3 regions of the Verrucosispora sp. FIM060022 genome follow, and region 2 is predicted to be linked to each of the others. Evidence: riboswitches for the same ligand, from Rfam matches in the RefSeq annotation. Region 2 holds a riboswitch; each other region holds the start of a gene.
What was found. Region 2 has a riboswitch for cyclic di-AMP ahead of EG812_RS19490 (C40 family peptidase). Riboswitches for the same ligand answer to the same signal wherever they lie in the genome.
Positions count from the first base shown of each region.

Region 1: it holds a riboswitch for cyclic di-AMP, as region 2 does, so the genes downstream of both, EG812_RS13390 (coiled-coil domain-containing protein) here and EG812_RS19490 (C40 family peptidase) in region 2, are expected to answer to the same signal.
Region 3: it holds a riboswitch for cyclic di-AMP, as region 2 does, so the genes downstream of both, EG812_RS24005 (coiled-coil domain-containing protein) here and EG812_RS19490 (C40 family peptidase) in region 2, are expected to answer to the same signal.

Region 1 is NZ_RQIV01000004.1:18,069-20,263, forward strand. Features, by position in the region: gene EG812_RS13390 (coiled-coil domain-containing protein) at 1-860, opposite strand, end outside; cyclic di-AMP (ydaO/yuaA leader) riboswitch at 865-995, opposite strand; gene EG812_RS13395 (YibE/F family protein) at 1,162-2,195, opposite strand, start outside.
Region 2 is NZ_RQIV01000007.1:91,660-93,854, reverse strand. Features, by position in the region: gene EG812_RS19495 (C40 family peptidase) at 1-603, shown strand, start outside; cyclic di-AMP (ydaO/yuaA leader) riboswitch at 778-911, shown strand; gene EG812_RS19490 (C40 family peptidase) at 924-1,964, shown strand; gene dcd (dCTP deaminase) at 2,038-2,195, opposite strand, start outside.
Region 3 is NZ_RQIV01000010.1:170,557-172,751, reverse strand. Features, by position in the region: gene EG812_RS24010 (HelD family protein) at 1-571, shown strand, start outside; cyclic di-AMP (ydaO/yuaA leader) riboswitch at 722-855, shown strand; gene EG812_RS24005 (coiled-coil domain-containing protein) at 860-1,954, shown strand; gene EG812_RS24000 (1-phosphofructokinase family hexose kinase) at 2,168-2,195, shown strand, end outside.

The sequences.
Region 1 (2,195 bases), on a different contig from region 2:
CCGTAGATCCGGGTGTCGTTGTTGTACCAGGGCCGGAAACCGCTGTTCTGCAACGACCAGTCACATGCTCGGCCCTTGGGGTGCTCCCACTTGTCACCCGGTCGGTAACAGCCGACGAACCGGTTGAAACCGGCGCGCTTGACCTCCTTGTACATGTGCAGGGTGCGCGCCGTGATGCAGCCGGACGTGGTCGGGTCGTTCTGGTTGCACGATTCGGGCTTCCAGCCGCCGTCGGCTGCCCGGTTGGGACCGGGCCGGGCGACCGGAGAGGTGGCGGCCACCAGGCCGCCGGTGAGACCGACGCCACCGACCAGGCGGAGCGACTTCTCCGCGTCGCTCTTCTTGCGGGCCATGTCGTTGGTCAGCTTCTGCTGCTCGCGTACCTCGGCGTCGAGCGCCAGTTTGGCCGTCTCGGCGCGGCGCTTGACCGCGTTGACCTCACCCAGCTTCTTGCTGTTGACCAGGTTCAACTCGTCGAGCGCGGCGGCGCGGTGGATGAACGAGTCGGGGGCGTTGCTCTGCAACAGCATGGCGATCGCGCCCACCCGGCCGGTCCGGTACGACTGGGTGGCGATCTCGGCGACCTGTGGGGCGAGGGCGTCCAGGTCCGCCTCGGCGCGGCGGACCTCGACGGCGAGCTTGAGCTGCTTCTTCTTGGACTTTTCCAGCTTGGACTTGGCCTTGGTGTAGTCCCGGTTCGTCGCCTCGATCAGCTCGTTGAGCATCGGCGGGTCGTCGTCATGGCCGGCCGGTTTGGGGGGCTTCGGCGCAGCCGCCGCCGGCAGCGGGCCGGCGAAGACGGCGAACGCGGCGAACACGGCCACCACGGGCGTCAACCAGCGGCGTAGGGGTGCCGTCACTGTCTTCCCTTCCATCGACCGCCGACCGGGTTAGCTGACGGGTTCGGGACGGAAGTGGCCCCTACCGCTGGTGCGGATTCACCCCACGTACCTGGGTTCCCGGCTCGCCTGGTGGCGATTGGGCGGTGGCACCGCAGGCGCCGGTGCGCGCCTTCGGCGGTGACCGGCAGTGAGGTTACCCGACGGTCGGTCTGGTCCTCTACGCGCCGAACCCGGCAAGATGTGTCATTTCGTAATCGCACTGGGTGACGAGTGACACGCTTGTCGATCCTTTCGGTCGGCGTGCTCACGTTGAGGAGTGTCACCATGGGGTGTCGGTGCTCCTGTCCGGTTCGGGCCACTCCGAACGGGTGGCGGGGGGCGTGTGACGGGGACGCGGTGTGCTGAGGGCCTGGAGCGTCTCGGCCCGGTCCGTCGCCGGTCGCGGCTGGGCGACGGCCACGTCGTCGGGTGCTCCGGGTGCCGCGTTCGCCCCGGTGCGGCGCCGTCCGGCGGTGGTCACCACCGTGGCCAGGGCGGTGGTCAGCGGTACGGCGGCGATCAGCCCGAGCGTGGCCACCACGCTGCGGACGATCTCCTGGGCGAGGAACTCGCTTGTCACGATCTGACCCAGCGCGCGGGAGTCGGCGGTGAGCAGGAGCAGCAGCGGCAGCGACGCGCCGGCGTACGCCAGGACGATGGTGTTCACCACCGAGGCGATGTGCGCCCGGCCCACCCGGGTCGCCGAGCGGTACAACTCGCGGCGGGACATGTTCGGGTTGGCGTGCGCCAACTCGGTGACCGCTGCGGCCTGGGTGACCGTGACGTCGTCCAGGACGCCCAGTGACCCGATGATGATGCCGGCCAGCAGCAGGCCGTGCAGGTCGACGTCGCCCCGGAACATCGACAGGGTGGTGGCGTCCTCGCTGCCGAAGCCGGTCAGGTGGGTGGCGTTGGTGGCGGCCAGGCCGAGCAACCCGGTGAGTACGAGCGCGCCGAGGGTGCCGAGTACGGCGACCGAGGTCTGCGCGGACACCCCGTGCGTCAGGTACAGCACCACGAACATGATCAACGCGGCGCCGACGATGGCGACCACCAGCGGCGGCTGACCGGCGCTGATGCCGGGCAGCACGAAGGTGAGCAGGATGGCGAAGCTGGCCGCCAGGCCGGCCAGGGCGGCCAGCCCACGCAGTCGTCCGAAGGCGACGATGGCGGCGGCGAAGAGCACCCCCAGCCAGATCAGTGGCGTACCGCGCTGGTGCTCGGCGATGTTGTAGGTGCTGATCGCCGGGTCCTCCGGGTCGATCAACGAGACCAGGATGACATCGTCGTCGACGCTGACCGAGGGTGCGCCCG
Region 2 (2,195 bases):
GGCGAGCAGATGGCCATGCTGGAGCGGCTGGCGGCGTACGAGCGCCAGCAGCTCGAGAGCGTGATGAAGGTCCGCAAGAAGTACGACACGCAGAAGGCCAAGCTCGACGCGCTGATCGCCGACCAGGAGGCGAAGGAAAAGCAGCTCGCGGCGAAGAAGAAGCAGATCGACGCCAAGATCAAGCAACTTGAGCGGTCGCTGCCGGTGACCACGGTCAAGACCACCAACTGCCCGACCATCAACGGGGTGGTCAGCGCGGCGGCCCGCACCGCCATCAAGGTGGCCTGCGCCCAGGTCGGCAAGCCGTACGTCTGGGGTGCCACCGGCCCGAACTCGTTCGACTGCTCCGGGCTGACCCAGTACGCGTACAAGGCCGCCGGCATCTACCTGACGCACTTCACCGGTGCGCAGTGGAACGAGGGCAAGGCCATTTCCAGGTCTGAGGCCCGCCCCGGCGATCTGGTCTTCTTCCGCAGTGACCTGAGTCACGTCGGCCTCTATCTGGGCAACAATCTGATGGTGCACGCACCCAGAGCGGGCAAACCGGTGAACGTCTCCCCGATCACCACGATGCCGATCGCCGGCTTCCGCCGACCCGGCTGAGCGAGCAGACAGGAACATCACCAGGGCCCTCGGTCAAGCGACCGGGGGCCCTGTTCGTTGTCGGATTTGTGCACCGTGAGTGATGGTGTGGATGTGTTGCGTATCGACGGGGATCGTCCCTACGCTGGGCAATCGTCGGGTCCGATGGCAGTTCCGTCCACCAGGGGCGGTAACGGTCCGACACCGCCGAGTCGCTTGCGCGAGCCGGGGATCCAGGTTCCCGGGGTGAATCCGCGATCACCGCGGTAGGGCGCTCCCTTCCCGCCCGAACCCGTCAGCTAACCCGGTAGGCGGTACGGGAAGAAGGAGTACGGAGCCCGGTGGCACACCATGCCCCGCGGCCACCGTCAGCACGGCCGGCGACGCCCGGCCCGACGACGGCTGCGCCGCGATCCCGCTGGTACCGCTGCACCACCGCACTCGCCGCCCTGTCCGCGACCGCCGTCATGCTGACCGGCGGCGCGACGGCGGCCCACGCCGAGCCGACGGTCGACGCCATCGAGCGCCAGATCGACGCGGACTGGAACCGGCTCGAACCACTCATCGAACGCCACAACGCCACCCGGCAGGATCTCGCCGGCAAGCGCCGGGAGGCCGACGCCCTGGCCGCTCGGATCGCACCGCTTGAGCAGCAGGTCGACGCGGCGATGACCCGGGTCGGCGCGCTGGCGGCACGGGCGTACAAGGGCGGCACGGTCGGTGCCGTCAACGCCCTGCTGGACAGCAGGTCGCCCGGCGAGGTCGTGGAGCAGATCGGCCTGCTCGACCGCTACGCCCACTTCCAGCAACAGGACGTACGCGAGGCGAGCGAACTGCGCGACGAACTCACCACCGCCAAGGCCGGGCTGGAGCGCACCATCGACCAGTTGGCCCGTACCGAGGCCGAGCTCGCGCAGAAGCGCCGCCAGATCGACGCCGAGATCGACCGGTTGCAGCGGCTCCGGCTGCGGGCGTACGGCAATGGAGGCGGCGGCCCGCTGCGCCCGGCGCCCTGCCCGGCCGGCTATCCGGGCGGGCCGGCGGGGGTGGCGGTGAAGTTCGCGTGCGCCCAGATCGGCAAGCCGTACGTGTGGGGGGCCGAGGGACCCCACGCGTACGACTGCTCGGGTCTGATGCTGGCCGCCTGGGCGCGGGCCGGGGTGGCGCTACCGCACAACGCGGCCCGGCAGCGTCAGGTCACCGCGTCGGTCAGCCGCAGCGCCCTACGCCCGGGTGACCTGGTCTTCTACTACCGCGATCTGCACCACGTCGGCATGTACGTGGGTGACGGCTGGGTGGTGCACGCCTCCCGCGCCGGTCAGCCGGTGAAGATGAAACGGATGGACACCAGCCCCATCCACAGCTTCGGCCGACCCGGCTGAGTGTGGTCCTGACTGAGCTTGGGCCTAGCGTTGGCGTGGTCCTGCCGGAGGCGTGGGCCTGGCGTTGGCGTGGTCAGCGGGTCGGCCAGGTGCGCCAGTTCTGCCAGGCCCGGCTCGGCGTCGGCCCGCGCTGCCCCTGGTAGCGGGAGCCGTAGACGGCCGATCCGTACGGGTGCTCGGCCGGCGAGGAGAGCCGGAAGATGCAGAGCTGACCGATCTTCATGCCGGGCC
Region 3 (2,195 bases), on a different contig from region 2:
CGGCCGGCGGGGCCGGTTGGCCTCGTGGACCGTGGTCGGTGACCCGGCGCAGACCGCCTGGACGGGAGATCCGCAGGAGCTGAATCGCGCTCGGGAGCAGGCCCTGGGTCGGCGGCCGCGGCACCGGTTCACCCTCACCACCAACTACCGCAACTCGGCGGAGATCTTCGCGGTGGCGGCCGAGGAGATCCGCCGGGTGTACCCGGATCTTCCGCTGCCCACGGCGGTCCGCTCCACCGGAGTCGACCCGGTGCAACTCGTGGTGCCGGCCGCCGAGTTGACGACGAGCGTGGTGTCGGCCGCGGGCACCCTGCTCGGCGAGGTCGAGGGCACCGTCGGGGTGATCACTCCGGTGCCGTGGCGCGACGAGGTGGCGGGCTGGCTCGATGGCCTCGGCGGCGACCGCCTGCAGGTGGTGACGAGCCTGGAGGCCAAGGGCATGGAGTACGACGCGGTGGTGCTCGTCGCGCCGAGTGAGATCCGCGCGGTGCCCGATTCCGGTGTGCGTACGCTCTACGTCGCGCTGTCCCGGGCCACCCAGCGGCTGACCACGGTCGATGTGGCCACCTGACACCGAGCTACCGCCATTTACCAAAAATGATACTTTCGTCCGATTTCCTGGTGACCGGACGAACACCACGAGTCACACCGGCTGCACGGGTCACAGCAGCACCGGTAGGCTCGGACCCGGCCTCCGCCAGGCGGCACCCACCGGTGCCGGCGGTGGTCGCCGCCTAATCGCCCGCAGGGGCGAGCCGGGGAACCATGTTCCTGGGGTGCATCCGCGCACGCGCGGTAGGGATCTTCCGTCCCGAACCCGTCAGCTAACCCGGTCGGCGGCTGACGGAAGGACATGTGCATGCCAGCAGTGGCAACCGTGAAACCGGCCGCCCGAACGGCGGCCCTGATCTGCGCGGCGCTCGCTCTCGCCGTAGGCGTCGCGCTCGTACCCGGCCCGGCCGCGGCACACGGGTTACTGGCGGCGGCTCCCGCCGACGTCGGCGACGAGGGGGGCACCCCGGCGCTGCGCGCCCAACTGGAGGCGGCCAGCAAGGGCTACCTCGACGCCAAGGCCGCGCTGGACCATTCGGTCAAGCGACAGAAGCAACTGGCCGCACAGCTCACCACCACCGAGAACCAACTCACCGAACGCGGTGCCAAGGTCGCCGAGATCGCCGCACAGGCGTACCGCAGCGGCCGGCTCGGTGCGGCGTCAGCGCTGCTCAACAGCGGCTCTCCGGCCGGCTTCATGGACCGGGCGGCGGCGCTGGACGCGGTGGCCGCGAACGAGGAGCGCGCCCTGGGTGAGCTGCGGGCCACCCGCGACGAGGTCAGCAGGACCAAACAGGCGCTGGACGTGGAGGTCCAGGAGCAGCGCAAGCAGGTCGCGGTGATGGCCAAGCGCAAGGACCAGGCCGAGCGGGCGCTGACCGTGGCCAACGAGCGGGCGGAGGCGGCCGAACGCGCCCAGGCCGCCGAACGCGCCGCCCGCACCCCGAGCCGTGGTGGCGGTTCCAGCCCGACGGCCAAGCCCGCGCCCCGCAACTCGGACGGCTCGTGGCCCTCGGAGTCGTGCAGTGTCAACGACCCGACCCCGGCGAACGGCTGCATCACCCCGCGCACGCTGCACGCGCTCAACCAGGCCAAGGCGGCCGGCTTCACCCGGTACGTCTCCTGCTACCGCTCGGGCGGCTCGGGCGAGCACCCCAAGGGTCGGGCCTGCGACTTCGCCGCGCAGAAGAACGGCTTCGGTGGGGTCGCCACGGGCGGCGACCGGACGTACGGCAACAACCTGGCGGCGTACTTCGTCAACAACGCCGACCGGCTCGCCGTGCTCTACGTGATCTGGTACAAGCAGATCTGGCTGCCCAGCAGCGGCTGGAAGTCCTACAGCGGCGGTCGCGGCGACCCGTCCAGCGACCACACCAACCACGTGCACCTGTCGGTGTACTGACCTGTTCACACGACGCCGCCGGGTGGGACTTCCGCCCGGCGGCGTCGCATCGTGCCCGCGAAACGCCCACACTCCCCGCCGGTCGACGCGCGCGGTTCCGCCACCTTGGTTACCGTCTAAGACGGAAGTGGACATTTCGCCACGAAGGGGCGCAACGCGCATGAGACAACCCACCACGCGGTTCACCCGGTCCGGCACCTGCGGGTGGGCCCGGTGACCGGGCACGTCATGGTCTTCGCGC